DNA from 2 places in the Pseudomonas arsenicoxydans genome. Region 1 is predicted to be linked to the other one. Evidence: predicted binding sites of a transcription regulator. Region 1 holds the regulator's gene; the other holds the start of a gene.

Evidence for each region. The regulator sigma-54, encoded in region 1, starts transcription at its own class of promoters, with help from an activator protein. The targets are predictions, from matches to a motif close to ANTGGCATNNANNTTGCTNT.
Region 2: BLQ41_RS14615 (CmpA/NrtA family ABC transporter substrate-binding protein) is a predicted target of sigma-54. The motif match lies at 1,196-1,215, and genes of this name have one in related genera.

Annotation. Positions count from the first base shown of each region.
Region 1 covers NZ_LT629705.1:38,187-48,045, forward strand. Annotated here, with positions in the region: gene murA (UDP-N-acetylglucosamine 1-carboxyvinyltransferase) at 1-288, opposite strand, end outside; gene BLQ41_RS00210 (BolA family protein) at 311-550, opposite strand; gene BLQ41_RS00215 (STAS domain-containing protein) at 665-970, opposite strand; gene BLQ41_RS00220 (MlaC/ttg2D family ABC transporter substrate-binding protein) at 967-1,620, opposite strand; gene mlaD (outer membrane lipid asymmetry maintenance protein MlaD) at 1,632-2,099, opposite strand; gene mlaE (lipid asymmetry maintenance ABC transporter permease subunit MlaE) at 2,099-2,896, opposite strand; gene BLQ41_RS00235 (ATP-binding cassette domain-containing protein) at 2,896-3,705, opposite strand; gene BLQ41_RS00240 (KpsF/GutQ family sugar-phosphate isomerase) at 3,983-4,957, shown strand; gene BLQ41_RS00245 (KdsC family phosphatase) at 4,957-5,481, shown strand; gene lptC (LPS export ABC transporter periplasmic protein LptC) at 5,489-6,061, shown strand; gene lptA (lipopolysaccharide transport periplasmic protein LptA) at 6,048-6,596, shown strand; gene lptB (LPS export ABC transporter ATP-binding protein) at 6,596-7,321, shown strand; gene BLQ41_RS00265 (RNA polymerase factor sigma-54) at 7,506-8,999, shown strand; gene hpf (ribosome hibernation-promoting factor, HPF/YfiA family) at 9,074-9,382, shown strand; gene ptsN (PTS IIA-like nitrogen regulatory protein PtsN) at 9,395-9,859, shown strand.
Region 2 covers NZ_LT629705.1:3,123,571-3,133,429, reverse strand. Annotated here, with positions in the region: gene BLQ41_RS14620 (quinone-dependent dihydroorotate dehydrogenase) at 84-1,103, opposite strand; gene BLQ41_RS14615 (CmpA/NrtA family ABC transporter substrate-binding protein) at 1,335-2,546, shown strand; gene BLQ41_RS14610 (ANTAR domain-containing response regulator) at 2,562-3,137, shown strand; gene BLQ41_RS14605 (nitrate/nitrite transporter) at 3,500-4,711, shown strand; gene BLQ41_RS14600 (bifunctional protein-serine/threonine kinase/phosphatase) at 4,719-6,389, shown strand; gene nirB (nitrite reductase large subunit NirB) at 6,783-9,236, shown strand; gene nirD (nitrite reductase small subunit NirD) at 9,233-9,550, shown strand; gene BLQ41_RS14585 (nitrate reductase) at 9,550-9,859, shown strand, end outside.

The sequences.
Region 1 (9,859 bases):
GATCGACGCACGCATGGTTTTCACCAGTTCGTACGGAGCGATCAGGGTCTTGATGGTGCGCGGGTCGATTTCGACGCTGAGCTTCTCGTCGATCACCGGCTCAATGCCCATGCGACCGAACAGCTCGATCATGGTGGTGATGTCGTGCAGGTGCGGCAGGTTGGCCACGGTCACCGGGCCATCGCACAGCAGCGTGGCAGCCAGGATCGGCAGGGCAGAGTTCTTTGCCCCGGAGATGCGGATTTCGCCATCAAGACGAACGCCACCGGTAATAATCAATTTATCCATAAGAATCTCGACGCCCTTGGGCTCAGGTGCGCTCGGCCCAGGCCGCGCTGCTGAAAAATTTCATAGTAACCGCATGGATGCTGCCATCGGCGATCCATGGGTTCAAATGGGCATAGATGCTTTGCTGACGCTTGACCGGGCTCAGTGCCGCCAGTTCATCGCTAATCACGTTCAGCTGAAAGTTGCAGCCTTCGCCTTCAACTTCCACCCGGATTCCTGGCAGCTTTCCTTCAAGGAAGCTCTTAACTTCTACGGCCTGCATGCTCAACCTCAATCGGCGCCCTGTGCGCGCGGGTCGGACATCATACAAAAAAGCCCCGCGCCTGCGAACCCCGCTAAGCAGGACTCTGACGGGGGGCTTCTTTATAGATGTGGATTAGGGATGCGCCAACAGCTCGGTCAATTCGCTGACCTGAGCGATTTCGCGCATGTCTTCAGGCATCCCGCGGATGCTCAGCTTCTTGCCGGCCGCCTCTGCATCGCGCATGAAGCACAGCAGCAGGGACAAGCCCACGCTGCTGGACTTCAATACTGCCGAACAATCGACCACCAGGGTGTCGGCCTTGCTGGCCTTGATCAGCGCCTCCCCCTGCTTGCGCAGGCCGGGGCCGGTCCGGTAATCCAGCATCCCGCTAAGCCGCAGCTCGCCGGTTTCGCTCATGCGAATGGCCGACACACTCATTGGGCAGACTTCTCGGTGGCATCGGCGGTTTTTTCCTTGGCCTTGGCGACTTCCCCGGCCCAACCATTGATGGTCTTGTCCAGGTCGTTGCCATTGCGCTGCATCGCATCCGCGAATTGATCGCGGAACAGCTTGCCAATGTTGATACCGTTGATGATCACGTTACGCAGCTTCCACTCGCCATTGATCTTCTCGAGTGTGTAAGACACGGGATAGATCGCCCCGTTGTTACCTTTTACGGTCATGCCAACGCTGGTGCGGTCGCCCGACTCATCCTTGGCAGGATCGACGGTGATGCCCTGGTTGTTGTATTCGAGCAGGGCATTGCCGTAGAACTGGAACAGGCCCCGCTTGAAGTTTTCTTCAAAGGTCTTCATCTGCGCCGGTGTGGCTTTGCGCGAGTACTTGACCGTCATGATGCTTTTGGAGATGCCTTCGGCATCCACCACAGGTCCGACGATGGTGTTCAACGCCGTGTAGAAATCCTGCGGATCCTTTTTATACTTCTCTTTGTTGGCCGACAGGTCGGCCAGCATCCGGTTCGTGGTGTCCTGAACCAGTTCGTGCGCGGAAGGCGCCGCCACGGCGTTAGCCATCAACGGCAGGGCCGCCAGTATTACCAACAGGCCACGTCGCAAGGTAGAGATCATTCAAAAGCTCCTCATTTGGCGTCTTTGCTAACGGTATTGAGCAGGAATTTACCGATCAGGTCCTCGAGTACCAGCGACGACTGGGTGTCGTGAATGATCCCACCGTCCTTGAGCAAGCTGGATTCGCCGCCCACGCTGATACCGATGTATTTTTCGCCCAACAGGCCAGCAGTCAGGATAGATGCAGTGGAGTCAGTCGGCAGATTATCTACACGCTTTTCCACCTGCATGGTCACTCGACCGGTGAAACTGTCGCGATCCAGATCGATAGCCGTGACCTTGCCGATGGTTACACCGGCCATGGTCACTTTAGCTCTGACCGTCAAACCGGCGATATTGTCGAAATATGCATAAAGTTTATACGTGTCTGTTGTTGCGCTCGGGGACAGGCCACTTACCCGCAACGCCAGCAACAGCAAAGCCAGGATGCCAGCCAGCAAGAAAAGGCCGACACCGATTTCCAGGGTGCGGTTTTGCATCAGAAATCTCCAAACATCAAGGCGGTCAGAATAAAGTCCAGGCCGAGTACAGCCAAAGAGGCATACACCACGGTCTTGGTAGTGGCACGACTGATCCCCTCGGAAGTGGGCTCGCAGTCATAGCCTTGGAATACGGCAATCCAGGTCACGACAAAGGCGAAGACGATGCTTTTGATGATGCCGTTGAGCACATCGTCAGTGAACGTCACGCTGTTTTGCATGTTGGACCAGTAGGAACCCTCATAGACACCCAGCCAGTCGACTGCCACCCAGGAACCGCCCCAGATACCCACCACGCTGAAAATCATCGCCAGCACCGGCAGGGAAATGAAGCCGGCCCACAGGCGCGGGGCAACGATGTATTTGAGCGGGTCGACACCAATCATTTCCAGACTGGACAACTGTTCGGTGGATTTCATGTTGCCGATTTCGGCGGTCAACGCGGAACCGGCGCGCCCGGCGAACAACAATGCCGTGACCACGGGGCCCAGTTCACGCAACAGCGTCAGCGCAACCATCTGGCCGACCGCCTGCTCGGAACCATAACTGGACAGGATGTTGAAGCCTTGCAGCGCCAGCACCATGCCGATGAATACCCCGGAGACCACGATGATCACCAGGGACATCACGCCTACCGAATGCAGTTGCTTGATCAGCAGGCCAAAACCGCCGCCGATGCCACCGCGACCGAGCAAGGCATGAAACAGGAATATCGCCGAACGGCCGAACACCGCCAGTGCATCAATGGCGGAATGGCCGAACCGGCGAACGCGTTCTATCAGTGAAATCTTGCGCATCAACGCTTCCCCAGAAGATCTGCGCGGTAATCCGTCGCTGGAAAGTGGTATGCGACCGGACCGTCGGGATCACCTGTCATGAATTGACGAATGCGCGGTTCCTGCGAGTTCATCAACTCCTCGGGAGTGCCCTGCCCCAATACCTGCCCGTCACCCACTACATATATGTAATCGGCGATGCTCGCGGTCTCGGCCAGATCGTGGGACACCACGATACTGGTGATGCCCAGCGCATCGTTGAGCAAGCGGATCAGGCGCACCAGCACGCCCATGGCGATAGGGTCCTGGCCGACAAAAGGCTCGTCATACATGAGAATCTGCGGATCGAGGGCAATCGCCCGCGCCAGCGCGACACGACGCTTCATGCCGCCGGACAACTCGTCAGGCATCAGCTCGATGGCGCCACGCAAGCCCACGGCCTGCAATTTGAGCAGGACGATGTCGCGGATCATCTCTTCCGGCAGCTCGGTGTGGACGCGCAGCGGAAAGGCGACGTTCTCGAACACATCGAGGTCGGTGAACAGCGCGCCGCTCTGAAACAGCACACCCATGTGTTTACGCGCATCGAACAAATCGCTGCGCGACAGCTTTGGCAGGTTCTGGCCGTTGACCCAGACTTCGCCCTTGGTGGGCCGCAACTGTGCGCCCATCAAGCGCAAAAGCGTGGTCTTGCCACACCCGGAAGGCCCCATGATGCCGGTGACCTTGCCGCGCGGGATACGGATATCGACGTTATTGAAAATGCTGCGCGCACCGCGCTTGAAGGTCAGTCCCTTCAGCTCGACCGCGTAGGCGTTATCGGCACTCATCTAAACTCCTTGCGATGCAGCCTCTCACTCGGACGCCTGGCTCTCTGACGAAAGCACATACCTCCCCGGGCAGGCCGAACTGGCGGCGAACTATATCACTGCAAAGGGCAAGCGCCCAAGGCCCAAGCCGGGCCATCTTCAGCAACAAGACAGGGAAAAAACCTTGTTCGGCGGGTATTTGGCAACAGGGAACGACAAAGCATGACGAACTTGCGTGAGGGTTTCGATCATTACCGCTATAATCGCCGCCTTTTCATCAGGCTATACGATTTCTGACATGAGCCAATCCAGCGACCTGATTCAATCCGCCCAACGCACCATCCGCCTCGAGCTGGAAGCCGTACAAGGCTTGCTACCCCAAATCGACGCAGATTTCGTACGCGCTTGCGAGATGATTCTGGCCAGCAAAGGCCGCGTGGTCGTGGTCGGCATGGGCAAGTCGGGGCATATCGGCAACAAGATTGCCGCCACACTTGCCAGTACCGGCACCACGGCCTTTTTCGTGCACCCGGCCGAAGCCAGCCATGGCGACATGGGCATGATTACGCGCGACGACATCATCCTGGCCCTGTCGAACTCCGGCTCTACCAATGAAATCGTGACCCTGCTGCCCTTGATCAAACGCCTGGGCATCAAATTGATCAGCGTCACTGGCAACCCCGATTCGCCGCTGGCCAAGGCTGCCGAGGTCAACCTCAACGTTCACGTCGAGCACGAAGCCTGCCCACTGAACCTGGCACCGACCTCTTCGACCACCGCTGCGCTGGTCATGGGTGATGCCCTGGCTGTCGCACTGCTGGAAGCCCGTGGCTTTACTGCTGAAGATTTCGCCTTTTCCCACCCGGGTGGCGCGCTGGGCAGACGCTTGCTGCTGAAAGTCGAAAACGTCATGCACGCCGGACAAGAGCTGCCGCAGGTTCAGCGCGGCACCCTGCTCAAGGACGCGCTCATGGAAATGACCCGAAAGGGCCTGGGCATGACTGTGATCCTGGAAGCCGATGGCAAACTCGCCGGCATCTTCACCGACGGTGACTTGCGTCGCACCCTGGACCGCAGCATCGACATCCACAGCGCCACCATCGATCAGGTCATGACCGCACACGGCAAAACCGCCCGAGCCGAAATGCTTGCGGCCGAAGCCCTGAAAATCATGGAAGACCACAAGATCAACGCACTGGTCGTGGTCGACAGCGACGACCGCCCGGTCGGCGCCTTGAACATGCACGACTTGCTGCGTGCAGGAGTAATGTAATGAGCACCGACCTGCTGCAACGCGGCAAACAGATAAAACTCGCGGTGTTCGACGTCGACGGCGTGCTGACCGACGGACGGCTGTACTTCCTTGAAGACGGTAGCGAATTCAAGACGTTCAATACCCTCGACGGCCAAGGCATCAAGATGTTGATGGCAGCCGGCGTGCAGACCGCTATCATCAGCGGCCGCAAGACTCCCGTGGTCGAGCGTCGGGCGAAGAACCTCGGCATTCCACACCTTTATCAGGGGCGCGAAGACAAACTGGTGGTGCTGGACGAGCTTCTGGCCCAACTCAACCTAAGCTATGAACAAGTTGCCTATTTGGGTGACGACTTGCCAGACCTGCCGGTGATTCGCCGTGTTGGCCTGGGCATGGCGGTGGCCAATGCTGCCAGCTTCGTGCGTGAAAACGCCCATGGCATTACCCTGGCCCGTGGTGGCGAGGGTGCCGCTCGTGAATTCTGCGAATTGATCCTGCTCGCCCAGGGCCGCCTTGATGCGGCCAACGCCGCGTACCTGTGAGCCCATTATGTTGAGCAAAAAGATTCGTAACATCGTGCTGTTCAGTTGCATCGCGGCGCTATTCGCCGCGGTCGGCTACTGGAACATCAGCCCGGAACGCTTCCTCGATAAACCGGTAGCCAAGGTCGACGAAAGCGCGATTGACTATTACGCCACCAACGCCCACAGCGTGCAGTACCTGCCGGACGGCAAATTGCAGTACGAAATGACGTCCGACAAGGTTGAACACCTGAAAGCGACCGAGGTGACGTTGCTGACCAATCCCGACCTGAACATGTTTCGCGGCACCCAGTTCCCGTGGCACGTGCAGAGCGAGCGCGGGGAAGTCAATCCCGACGGCACTCAGGTCGAGCTGATTGATTCGGTGCGCATCACGCGTTTCGACGAGAAAAATCGCAAGACCCTGATTACCACCACCCGTATGACTGTGTTCCCCAAGGAGCAATATGCGCAGACCGATCAACCCGTTAGAATCGACGGCGCTGGCGGTGTATCGACAGGCAACGGAATGAAAGCGTACTTGAAAGAAAGCAGGATACACCTGCTATCGAACGTAAGAGGACAGTATGAGGCTCGTTAAAACTCTCCCTATTTTGCTCAGTCTGGGCGCAGCACTGGGAAGCGTGAGCGCCTGGGCTCTGCCGAACGATCAAGAGCAGCCTATCCGCATTCAGGCCGACGATGCCCAACTGGACGACAAGAATGGCGTTGCCACCTATAAAGGTGACGTGATCATCACCCAAGGCTCGATGATCGTTAAAGGCAACACCGTGACCATCACCCGCACGCCGACCGGCGACATTGACGTGGTGACCTCGGTGGGCAACCTCGCCTACTTCGAACAATTGCAGACCGCCGGCGACACCAAGCCTGTTCAGGGCTGGGGCGTCACGATCCAGTACCATGCCGCGCAAAACCGCATCGTGTTGATCGACAAGGCAAAAGTCATCGACAAGGACAACAACACCACCCAAGGCGAGAAAATCGTCTACGACACCGTCAAGAAGCTTGCGAGCGCTGGTCGCGCCACAGGCAACAAAGTCACCGAAGCGCGTCCACGCATCGACATGGTGATCCAGCCCAAGCCGAAAACCGACGCGAAAAAGGCTCCATAATGGCAACTCTGAAAGCTCAGCATCTGGCCAAGAGCTACAAGAGCCGCCAGGTCGTGCGTGATGTCAGCCTGTCGATCGACAGCGGTCAGATCGTCGGCCTGCTGGGTCCTAACGGCGCCGGCAAGACCACCTGCTTCTATATGATTGTCGGCCTGGTGCAGGCCGACCAGGGTCGCGTACTGATCGATGACCTGGACGTAAGCCACCAGCCAATGCACGGTCGTGCAAAAGCCGGTATCGGCTATCTTCCGCAAGAAGCGTCGATTTTTCGCAAACTCTCGGTGGCCGACAACATCATGGCCATCCTCGAGACCCGCAAGGAGCTCGACAAGGACGGTCGTCGCAAGGAACTGGAAAGCCTGCTACAGGAATTCCATATCAGCCACATCCGTGACAACCTCGGCATGAGCCTCTCCGGTGGTGAGCGCCGCCGCGTGGAAATCGCACGCGCCCTGGCCACCAACCCGAAATTCATCCTGCTCGACGAACCGTTCGCCGGCGTGGACCCGATTTCGGTAGGCGACATCAAACAGATCATCTACCACCTCAAGGCCAAAGGCATTGGCGTGCTGATCACCGACCACAACGTCCGTGAAACCCTGGATATCTGCGAAACCGCCTACATCGTCAACGATGGACAGCTCATTGCCGAAGGCGACTCCGCCACCATCCTGGCCAATGACCTGGTGAAAGAAGTCTATCTGGGCCATGAGTTCCGCCTGTAAGCACTCAGGTGTCTGGCAGGTCGCCCGAGCGCTCGTCTCGATAAAAAATCAACATTTTTTTATTGTTACGGCGCTCTAGGCAAACGCTGCAGTTTCGGGCATATAATTTGCTTATGTTTGGCGCTCCGGCGCCCTGTAGTGGATGGCGCATGTGCGCCGGCGAATAAGGTGTTTAGCCCCTGCCATGAAACCATCGCTAGTCTTGAGAATGGGCCAGCAGCTGACGATGACACCGCAGCTGCAACAGGCCATCCGCCTGCTCCAATTGTCGACCCTGGACCTGCAACAGGAAATCCAGGAGGCCCTGGAGTCCAATCCGATGCTCGAACGCCAGGAAGAAGGCGACGACTTCGATAACGCCGACCCCTTGGCCGACAAAGCCGAACAGCAACCCAACGCCGATGTTTCAGAGCCCTCCTACCAGGAAACCGCCCCGACGGTGGACAACCTCGAGGAAGGTGACTGGAATGAGCGTATTCCCAACGAGCTGCCCGTCGATACGGCATGGGAAGACGTTTATCAGACCAGCGCCAGCAGCCTGCCGAGCAGCGATGACGACGAGTGGGATTTCACTACCCGCACATCAGCCGGTGAAAGCCTGCAAAGCCATTTGCTGTGGCAGCTGAACCTGGCACCGATGTCCGACACCGATCGCTTGATCGCCGTAACCCTGATCGATTGCATCAACAATCAGGGCTACCTGGACGAAACCCTCGAGGAAATCCTCGAAGCCTTCGATCCGGAACTGGACATCGAACTGGACGAAATCGAAGCCGTCCTGCATCGCATCCAGCAGTTCGAGCCTGCCGGTATCGGCGCCCGCAACCTGGGCGAATGCCTGCTGCTGCAACTGCGCCAGCTGCCAGCCAAGACACCTTGGCTGGCGGAAGCCAAGCGCCTGGTCACTGACTACATCGATCTGCTCGGTAGCCGCGACTACAGCCAGCTGATGCGCCGCATGAAGCTCAAGGAAGATGAACTGCGCCAGGTGATCGAACTGGTGCAGAGCCTCAATCCGCGCCCGGGCTCACAAATCGAGTCCAGCGAAGCCGAATACGTCGTCCCTGACGTGATCGTGCGCAAGGACAACGAGCGCTGGCTGGTCGAGCTGAATCAGGAATCGGTGCCACGGCTGCGGGTCAACGCCCAATATGCCGGGTTTGTGCGCCGTGCCGACACCAGCGCCGACAACACCTTCATGCGCAATCAATTGCAAGAAGCACGCTGGTTCATCAAGAGCCTGCAAAGCCGCAACGAAACCCTGATGAAAGTGGCCACCCAAATCGTCGAGCATCAGCGCGGCTTCCTGGAGTACGGTGACGAAGCGATGAAACCGCTGGTCCTGCACGACATCGCCGAAGCGGTGGGCATGCACGAGTCGACGATTTCACGGGTGACCACACAGAAATTCATGCATACCCCTCGGGGCATATATGAACTGAAATACTTTTTTTCCAGCCACGTCAGCACCTCCGAAGGCGGCGAATGCTCGTCCACGGCGATCCGCGCAATCATCAAAAAACTGGTTGCGGCGGAAAATCAGAAAAAGCCGTTGAGTGACAGCAAGATCGCTGGTTTACTGGAGGCACAAGGCATTCAGGTGGCTCGCCGCACCGTCGCCAAGTACCGCGAATCCCTCGGGATCGCGCCTTCGAGCGAACGCAAGCGGTTGATGTAGAGCCACGCCACAGCGTTCCAGTGGTAGATCATCTGATCTACCGCTTTATGCACTGGCAACGAAGGAGAAGCTGTATGCAAGTCAACATCAGTGGACACCAACTGGAAGTGACCGAACCTCTTCGCACCTACATCGGCGAAAAACTCGAACGATTAGAGAGGCATTTCGACAAGATCACCAACGTGCAAGTCACGATGTGCGTCGAAAAGCTGAAGCAGAAAATCGAAGCCACGTTGCATATTCCCGGCAGCGAAGTGGTCGCGAACGCGGAACATACCGATATGTACGCGGCGATCGACTTACTGACCGACAAGCTCGATAAACAACTCAAAAAGCATAAGGAAAAGACCCAAAGCCTGCTCCAGGGCGCTACCGGTCGTTAACACTCCCAACCCATGATCCGACTTGAAAACATCCTGACCCCCGGCCGTTCTCTCGTGAACGTGCCGGGCGGCAGTAAAAAGAAAGCCCTCGAGCAAATTGCCAACCTGATCGCCCGGGAAGTGCCGGATCTGGAGATGCAAGATGTCTTCGAAGCTTTGATTGCCCGTGAAAAACTCGGTTCAACCGGTTTTGGCAACGGCATCGCCATCCCCCACTGTCGCCTCAAGGGCTGCACCTCGCCCATCAGTGCATTGATGCACCTCGACGCACCCATTGATTTCGACGCCATCGACGGCGCCCCGGTTGACCTGCTGTTCGTACTGCTGGTCCCGCAGGCCGCTACCGATGCGCACCTGGAGCTACTGCGCCAGATCGCCAGCATGCTCGATCGCAAGGAAGTGCGCGAAAAACTGCGCAGCGCCCCGAGTAATGAAGCCTTGTATCAGGTCGTCCTGAGCGAGCAAAACGGTCATTAA
Region 2 (9,859 bases), 3.1 Mb from region 1:
GGGCGGCGGGCTCCGGCCCAGGGGCACCTTCGAGGTGCCCTTTTTTATGCCTGCTCACCTATCCCTGTAGGAGCTGTGTAAGGTCAGCGTAGCGCTGCGATGGCGTCGACGGACTCGCGAATCAGCGCCGGGCCTTTGTAGATGAAACCGGAATACAGCTGCACCAGGCTCGCGCCCGCGGCGATTTTCTCAGCCGCGTGCTTGCCTTCGGTGATGCCGCCCACGGCGATGATCGGCAAGCGACCGGCGAGTTCCGATGCCAGTACCTTAACGGTGTGGGTGCTTTTTTCGCGAACCGGCGCGCCAGACAGACCGCCCGCCTCCTCGCCATGCTCCAGGCCTTCGACGCCCACGCGGCTCAGGGTGGTATTGGTGGCGATCACCGCGTCCATCCCGGTTTCGATCAATGCTTGCGCGACCTGCGCGGTTTCTTCATCGGTCATGTCCGGTGCGATCTTGATCGCCAGCGGCACGTGTTTACCGTGGCGCAATGCAAGTTCCGCGCGACGGGTCGCCAGGTCTGCCAGCAACTGCTTGAGCGAGTCGCCGAACTGCAAGCTGCGCAGGCCCGGGGTGTTCGGCGAGCTGACGTTGACCGTCACGTAGCTGGCGTGGGCGTAGACCTTGTCCAGGCAGATCAGGTAGTCGTCGACCGCTCGCTCAACCGGCGTGTCGAAGTTCTTGCCGATGTTGATGCCCAGCACGCCCTTGTACTTGGCGGCTGCCACACGGGCCAACAGGTGATCGACACCGAGGTTGTTGAAACCCATGCGGTTGATGATCGCCTCGGCCTCCGGCAGACGGAAAATCCGTGGTTTCGGGTTGCCCGGCTGCGGGCGCGGGGTAATGGTGCCGATTTCAACGAACCCGAAACCCAGTTGCGCGAAGCCGTCGATGGCCGCGCCATTCTTGTCCAGGCCGGCCGCCAGACCGACCGGGTTCGGGAAGTCCAGGCCCATGACCTTCACCGGCATTCTCGCCGGAGCCTTGCACAGCAAGCCGTTGAGGCCCAAACGCCCGCCCGCGCCGATCAGGTCCAGGGACAGATCGTGGGAGGTTTCCGGGGAAAGTTTGAACAACAGCTGACGGGCCAGGGTGTACATGGGCGGCTTTGACTCGAATGGCGGCGAAATGAGGCGGCGATTATAGCCGGGCATCGGGGTCGCAAGCGAGGCACGCGGCAAAATCAAGGGGCGATGGCATATGCCTTGCACCGACATAGGCATCAGCACTCATGCCAACGGCGGGATGAGTGCAAGGACAATGGCGTCGTCACAAGGCTTTGCTCGCGCAAGGGTCTCGGGCGACGTTTTTTTTTGGAAGGTGTTTTAGTCATGAATGAAACCACAGCGGGCCCACTCGCCTGGGTCAACGGTAGCGATGCCCCGGAAAAGACCGAAATCAACCTCGGCTTCATGGCCCTGACAGACTGCGCCTCCGTGGTGGTCGCGGCTACGCAGGGTTTCGCCCAGCCTTACGGCCTGACCCTGAACCTCAAGCGCCAATCGTCCTGGGCCAACCTGCGGGACAAACTGGTCAGCGGCGAACTCGATGCCGCGCATAGCCTGTATGGCCTGATCTACGCCGTACACCTGGGCATCGGCGGTGTAGCCGCCACCGATATGGCGGTGTTGATGGGGCTGAATCAGAACGGTCAGAGCATCAACCTCTCCCATGGCTTGCAAGCGTTGGGCGTGACCAGTCCTGAAGCATTGGATCGGCACGTGCACCAAAGTCGCCCAAAACTGACCTTCGCCCAGACTTTCCCGACAAGCACCCACGCCATGTGGCTGTATTACTGGCTCGCGAGCCAGGGCATTCATCCGTTGCAAGACGTCGACAGTGTGGTGGTGCCGCCACCACAAATGGTCGCGCACCTGCAGGCGGGCCGCATCGATGGTTTCTGTGTCGGCGAGCCCTGGTCCGCCAGTGCGGTGAAGCAGAACCTGGGCTTTACCCTGGCGACGACCCAGACGATCTGGCCCGATCACCCGGAAAAAGTCCTCGGTTGCACCCGCGCCTTTGTCGAGCAATACCCGAACACGGCGCGGGCACTGGTGATGGCGATTCTGGAGGCCAGCCGCTTCATTGAAGAAAGCACCGAGAACCGACGCAGCACCGCCAAGCTGTTGAGCGCTCCGGAATACCTCGATGCGCCGCTCGATTGCATCGAGCCACGGTTGCTGGGTGATTACGCCGATGGGCTGGGCAATCGCTGGCAGGACCCGCACGCCCTGCGTTTCCATGGGGATGGCGAGGTCAACCTGCCGTACTTGTCCGACGGCATGTGGTTCATGACTCAATTTCGCCGCTGGGGCTTGTTGCGTGACGACCCGGATTACCTCGGCGTGGCCCGTCAGGTCCAACAACTGGACTTGTACCGTGAGGCGGCCGCGGCGGTCGGTGTTGCCGCCGAGGGTCAGGCCATGCGTGCCAGCCAACTGATCGACGGCAAAATCTGGGACGGCAGCGACCCGGCCGGTTACGCCCGCAGTTTCAAGTTGCACGCCATGAGCGACAGCTCGCACCGATTTGCCACCCGCTGACAGGAGACTGCGAACATGTTGCGTATCCTGCTGATCAACGACACGGCGAAGAAAGTCGGTCGCCTGAAAGCCGCCCTCACCGAAGCCGGTTTTGAAGTCATCGATGAATCCGGCCTGACCATTGACCTGCCCGCACGCGTCGAAACGGTGCGTCCGGACGTGATCCTGATCGATACCGAGTCACCGAGCCGCGATGTGATGGAGCAAGTGGTGCTGGTCTCGCGCGACCAACCGCGGCCAATCGTGATGTTTACCGACGAACACGACCCCGACGTGATGCGTCAGGCGATCAAGTCCGGCGTCAGTGCCTACATCGTCGAAGGCATTCACGCACAACGCTTGCAGCCGATTCTCGACGTGGCGATGGCGCGCTTTGAAAGCGACCAGGCCTTGCGCGCCCAGCTCAACGCCCGGGATCAGCAACTGGCCGAGCGCAAGCGCATCGAGCTGGCTAAAGGGCTGCTGATGAAAATGAAGGAGTGCAACGAGGAAGAGGCCTACACCCTCATGCGCCGCCAGGCCATGAGCCGGCAGCAGAAGCTGATTCAGGTGGCGGAGCAGATCATTGCCATGAGTGAGTTGCTGGGCTAACCGATCGTTCCTACGCTCCGCGTGGGAATGCCGCCATGGACGCTCTGCGTCCGCTTCGAGCTGTGACGCAGAGCGTCACGAGATGCATTCCCACGCGGAGCGTGGGAACGATCAGATGCTGCGCGTGGAAACGATCATCCTGAACATGGCACAAATCTCGCTAAGTAATCACTACAGGTAACCAACGGCGGTTGCCCCACCTACGACAAAGACGTCGCTCACCTTATTTGCCCATGGCGAATCAGGTGGCGGCGTTTTTTAGTTTTTGGCCCCAGAGACCGGGGCCGGTGGTGCGGCCGATGCGGCGCCCCACCTGCAAGCTCATGACTCTTTCTCGAGACTCCCTACAGCTGAGGTGCGCGATGAATTCAAGCTTCTGGAAATCCGGCCATACCCCGACATTGTTCTCGGCCTTCCTCTATTTCGACCTGAGCTTCATGGTCTGGTACCTGCTCGGCCCGCTGGCGGTGCAGATCGCCGCCGACCTGCACCTGACCACCCAACAGCGCGGGATGGTGGTGGCCACGCCGATTCTGGCCGGTGCCGTGCTGCGTTTCATCATGGGCATGCTGGCTGATCGCCTGTCGCCAAAAACCGCCGGGCTGATCGGCCAGGTGATTGTTATCTGCGCCCTGTTCGGTGCCTGGAAACTCGGCATTCACAGCTACGAGCAAGCGCTGGTGCTGGGCCTGTTCCTCGGCATGGCCGGCGCGTCCTTCGCCGTCGCCCTGCCGTTGGCGTCGCAATGGTATCCACCGCAGCACCAAGGCAAAGCCATGGGCATCGCCGGTGCCGGTAACTCGGGCACTGTGCTGGCGGCATTGATTGCCCCAGTGCTGGCGGCGGCCTTCGGCTGGAGCAATGTGTTCGGTTTCGCCCTGATCCCGTTGATCCTGACCCTCATCGTCTTCGCCTGGCTGGCGAAAAACGCGCCTGAACGGCCAAAAGCCAAGTCCGTGTCCGACTACTTCAAAGCCCTGGGCGACCGCGACAGCTGGTGGTTCATGTTTTTCTACAGCGTGACCTTCGGCGGCTTCATTGGCCTGGCCAGCGCCCTGCCCGGCTACTTCAACGACCAATATGGCCTGAGCCCCGTGACCGCCGGTTACTACACCGCTGCCTGCGTATTCGGTGGCAGCCTGATGCGTCCATTGGGCGGCGCGCTGGCTGACCGTTTTGGTGGTATCCGCACATTGCTGGGCATGTACACGGTCGCGGCGGTCTGTATCGCGGCGGTGGGTTTCAACCTGCCAAGTTCCTACGCGGCACTGGCACTTTTCGTCTGCACCATGCTCGGTCTGGGCGCGGGTAACGGCGCGGTTTTCCAACTGGTGCCCCAGCGTTTTCGTCGTGAGATCGGCGTAATGACCGGTTTGATCGGCATGGCCGGCGGCATTGGCGGATTCGCCCTGGCGGCGGGCATGGGCGCGATCAAGCAAAGCACCGGCAGCTATCAATTGGCCTTGTGGCTGTTCGCCAGCCTCGGTGTCCTCGCCTGGTTCGGTCTGCACGGCGTGAAGCGTCGCTGGAGAACCACTTGGGGTTCGGCGGCAGTGACCGCTGCACGGGTCTGAGACGTTAATGAGCCTGCAACTGAGCTTTGCCGAAGCGAGCGCCATCGGTCCTCGCGCGGAAAACCAGGACGCCCTGCGCCTGGTCACGCCGGCCCCGGCGCTGGCGGCGAGCAAGGGTTACCTGTTCGCCATCGCCGACGGGGTCAGCCAATGCGCCGACGGCGGTCTCGCCGCACGCTCGACCTTGCAGGCCCTGGCGCTGGACTATTACGCCACCCCGGAAACCTGGGGTGTCGCGCAGGCACTGGATCGCCTGCTATTGGCGCAAAATCGCTGGTTGCAGGCCAATGGCGGCGGGCAACCGTTGCTCACCACCGTCAGTGCCCTGGTCATGCGTGGCCGGCGCTTTACCCTGGCCCACGTCGGCGATTGCCGGGTTTATCGCTGGCACGCCGACACCTTGCAACGGGTCAGCGAGGACCACGTCTGGGACCAGCCAGGCATGCAACATGTGCTCAAGCGTGCGCTGGGTCTCGATCAGCATCTGGTGCTGGATTTTCTCGACGGTGAACTGCGCCTCGATGAGAGCTTTGTGCTGCTCAGCGATGGCGTGTGGGCCGTCCTCGGCGACACCGCCATTGCCGCGATTCTGCGTGATCAGCCGGACCTTAACAGCGCGGCGCAGACCTTGGTCAACGCCGCGCACCTGGCCGGCAGTCAGGACAATGCCAGCGCCCTGCTGGTGCGGGTCGATGCCCTCGGTGAGACCAGCATTGGCGATGCGCTGATTCATTTGCAGCAATGGCCGCTGCCTCCGGCACTGAAACCGGGTCAGATGTTCGAGGGTTGGCAGGTCGACGGGATTCTCGGCCAGAGCCAGCAATCGCTGCTCTATCGGGTTCGCGACAGTCAGCAACAACCGTGGCTGCTGAAAACCTTGCCCGTTGCGTTGCGCGACGATCATCTGGCCGGGCAAGCGTTGCTGTCGGAAGAATGGTTTCTCAAACGTGTCGCCGGACGGCATTTTCCTGAAGTGCATGCCGCCAGTCAGCGTCAGCATTTGTACTACGTGATGCGCGAATATTCCGGGTCTACCCTCGCCGCCCTTCATGAGCGCGTGGAGCAGCTACCGTTGGCCCAGTGGCAAGATTTGGCTGAACGGCTGCTGCGGGCCGTCGGCATGCTCCATCGACGGCAAATCCTGCACCGCGACATCAAACCGGAAAACCTGTGGCTGGGGGACGACGGCGAATTGCGCCTGCTCGATTTCGGTCTCGCCTACTGCCCTGGCCTGTCTGAAGATCAACCGTCTGCTTTGCCCGGAACACCCAGCTATATCGCGCCGGAAGCCTTTCGCGGTGACCCGCCGTCCCAGCAACAGGATCTGTATGCAGTCGGTGTGACCTTATATTTCCTGCTGACCGGGCATTATCCCTATGGCGAGATCGAAGCCTTCCAGCGCCCACGGTTTGGTATCCCGATCAGCGCCAGTCGCTACCGCCCCGACCTGCCGGAATGGATCGCGCAAAGCATGGATCGTGCGGTTGCGGTGCAACCGGCCCAGCGCTTTGAAACCGCAGAGGAATGGCTGCTGGTGCTGGAACAGGGTGAACGACGCAGCTTGAGCGTGCGCCCCAGACCGCTGCTGGAGCGAGAGCCGCTGAAAGTCTGGCGGACGTTGGCGCTGGGGTCGTTGCTGGTCAATCTGGTGCTGCTGTACTTGATGTTTCATGGCTGAGTTTTTCACTGAATTCAAAAGATCGCAGCCTGCGGCAGCGCCTAAAGGTGCCCACGATCTCCTGCAAGACCTGCCGCAGGCTGCGATCTTTTGAATTTCTGCTTCAAAACCGAGCGTCGCGCCTTGAACCGGTGCACAAAAACACCCTCCTCCCCTGTCGTGAACCCATAAATCGGGCCTTTGCGAGACTTGGCACAACCGCTGCATTATCTTTTTCAACTTACATAAAGCCCAGCCTTCAACGACGAAGGATGCGCTTCCCGAGAGAACGGGACCAGGACAAAGGCGTCCTCGCTAGTTAGCTAGCGGGACGCCTTTTTTTGTTTGCGCAAAATTTGTCGAGCACGACCTGTACGCCCTGATAAGGCGGGTCCGAGCTCCCGGAGAACCTGAATGAAAAAACTAAAACTGGTGATGATCGGCAACGGCATGGCCGGGGTTCGCACCCTGGAGGAATTGCTCAAGCTGAGCAATGAGCTGTACGACATCACCGTCTTCGGCGCCGAACCCCATACCAATTACAACCGTATCCTGCTCTCGCCCGTCCTGGCCGGCGAACAAACCTTCGAAGAGATCGTGCTCAACGATCTGGACTGGTACCTGGAAAACAACATCAAGCTGCTGCTCAACCGCAAGGTGGTGGAGATCGACCGGGTCAAGCGCCGGGTCATCGCCGAAGACGGCACCGAGGCCGACTACGATCGCCTGCTGATCGCGACCGGATCAACCCCGTTCATCCTGCCGATTCCCGGCAACACCTTGCAGGGCGTGATCGGCTACCGCGACATCGCCGACACCCAGGCCATGATCGACACCGCCAAGACCCACAAACACGCCGTGGTCATCGGTGGCGGCCTGCTCGGCCTGGAAGCCGCCAACGGCCTGATGCTGCGCGGCATGCACGTCACCGTGGTGCACATCGGCGAATGGTTGCTGGAGCGGCAACTGGACAAAACCAGCGGCCAGCTCCTGCAAACCGCGCTTGAAGGCCGTGGCCTGCACTTTCGCCTGTGCGAACAGACCCAGGCGCTGCACGATGCCGGCAATGGCCGGGTCGGCTCGGTGCAGTTCAAGAACGGCGACATCATCCCCGCTGACCTGGTGGTCATGGCCGCCGGCATTCGCCCGAGCACCGAACTGGCGGAAAAATCCGGCATCCCCTGCAACCGCGGGATTCTGGTCAACGACACCATGCAAACCTACGACCCACGGGTCTACGCCATCGGTGAGTGCGCCAGTCACCGGGGCATCGCCTACGGTCTGGTCGCGCCATTGTTCGAGCAAGCCAAGGTCTGCGCCAATCACCTCGCCCAACTGGGCTTCGCCACCTACAAGGGCTCGGTGACCTCGACGAAATTGAAAGTCACCGGCATCGACCTGTTTTCCGCCGGCGACTTCATGGGCGGCGAAGGCACCGAGACCATCACCCTTTCCGACCCGATCGGCGGGGTCTACAAAAAGCTGGTGATCAAGGATGACGTGCTGGTCGGTGCCTGTCTGTACGGCGATACGGCAGATGGCGGTTGGTATTTCCGACAAATCCGTGAGAATCACGCCATCGGCGAGATCCGCGACCACCTGATGTTCGGCGAAAACGCCTTGGGCGATGTAGGACACCAAGGCCAGGACAAAGCCATGAGCATGGCCGACACCGCCGAAGTCTGCGGCTGCAACGGCGTGTGCAAAGGCACCATCGTCAAGGCGATTCAGGAACACGGTCTGTTCAGCGTCGACGACGTAAAGAAACACACCAAGGCCGCCAGTTCCTGCGGCTCCTGTGCGGGGCTGGTCGAGCAGATCCTGATCAACACCGTGGGCGGTGCCGCCGACGTCAAACCGAAAAGCGAAAAAGCCATCTGCGGGTGCAGCGACCTCAATCATGGGCAAATCCGCCAGGCCATCCGCGAACAGCATCTGTTGACCATCGCCGGCACCCTGAGTTACCTGAACTGGCGCACCCCGAATGGCTGCGCCACCTGCCGCCCCGCGCTCAACTACTACTTGATCTCGACCTGGCCGGGCGAAGCCAGGGACGATCCACAATCGCGCCTGATCAACGAACGGGCCCACGCCAACATTCAGAAAGACGGCACTTATTCTGTGGTCCCGCGGATGTGGGGCGGTGTGACCAATCCTTCAGAACTGCGACGCATCGCCGATGTGGCCGACAAGTACAACGTGCCGATGGTCAAGGTGACTGGCGGGCAGCGCATCGACTTGCTGGGCATCAAGAAACAGGACCTGCCGGGTGTCTGGAAAGACCTGGACATGCCTTCTGGCCACGCCTACGGCAAATCCATCCGCACGGTAAAAACCTGCGTTGGCAGCGAGTTCTGCCGCTTCGGCACGCAGAACTCCACGCAACTGGGGATCGAGCTGGAACATGACCTGTTCAACATGTGGTCGCCGCACAAAGTGAAACTCGCCGTCTCCGGCTGCCCACGCAACTGTTCGGAAGCGGGCATCAAGGATGTGGGAATTATCGGTGTGGACTCGGGCTGGGAGATGTACATCGGCGGCAACGGCGGGATCAAAACCGAAGTCGCGGAATTTTTCGTCAAGCTCAAAACCGCCGAAGAAGTGCGCGAATACAACGGCGCATTCCTGCAGCTGTACCGCGAAGAAGCCTTCTACCTCGAACGCACCGTGCACTACTTGCAACGGGTCGGCATGGAACACATCAAAAAAGCCGTGCTGGAAGACCCGCAGCGTCGCAAAGCGTTGAATGAGCGCCTGCAATTCTCCCTGTCGTTCGAACAGGACCCGTGGAAAGAACGCTTGGAGCAACCTCTGCTGAAGAAAGAGTTCGAGGTCATCCCCGTGAAGAACCTGGAGGTGCAGGCATGAACTGGCTGGATATCTGCGCACTGGAAGAGATCAATGCCCTCGGCTCCCGGATCATTGCAGGCCCGAAAGGCGACATCGCGATTTTTCGTACAAGCGACGACGAAGTGTTCGCCCTCGACGACCGCTGCCCGCACAAGGGCGGACCGCTGTCCCAAGGCCTGATCTACGGCAAACGCGTTGCCTGCCCGCTGCACAACTGGCAGATCGACCTGGAAACCGGCGAGGCCCAGGCCCCGGATATCGGCTGCGCCCACCATCATTCGGCACGGGTCGAGAACGGCCGTGTGTTGCTGGCCCTGCGGGAAGCACGCTGATGAACAGCCAGATCACCGCCTCCACTTGCTGCTACTGCGGGGTTGGCTGCGGCGTGCTGATCGAGCATGACGGCGAGCGCATCCTCGGCGTCAGCGGCGATCCGGCCCACCCGGCCAACTTCGGCAAATTGTGCAGCAAGGGTTCGACCTTGCACCTGACCGGCGACCTGACCGCGCGCGCCTTGTACCCCGAGTTGCGCCTTGGCAAGGGCCTGGCCCGCAGCCGCACCGACTGGGACACCGCCCTCGATCACGCCGCCAATGTCTTCGCGCAAACCATCGCCGAACACGGCCCGGACAGCGTGGCGT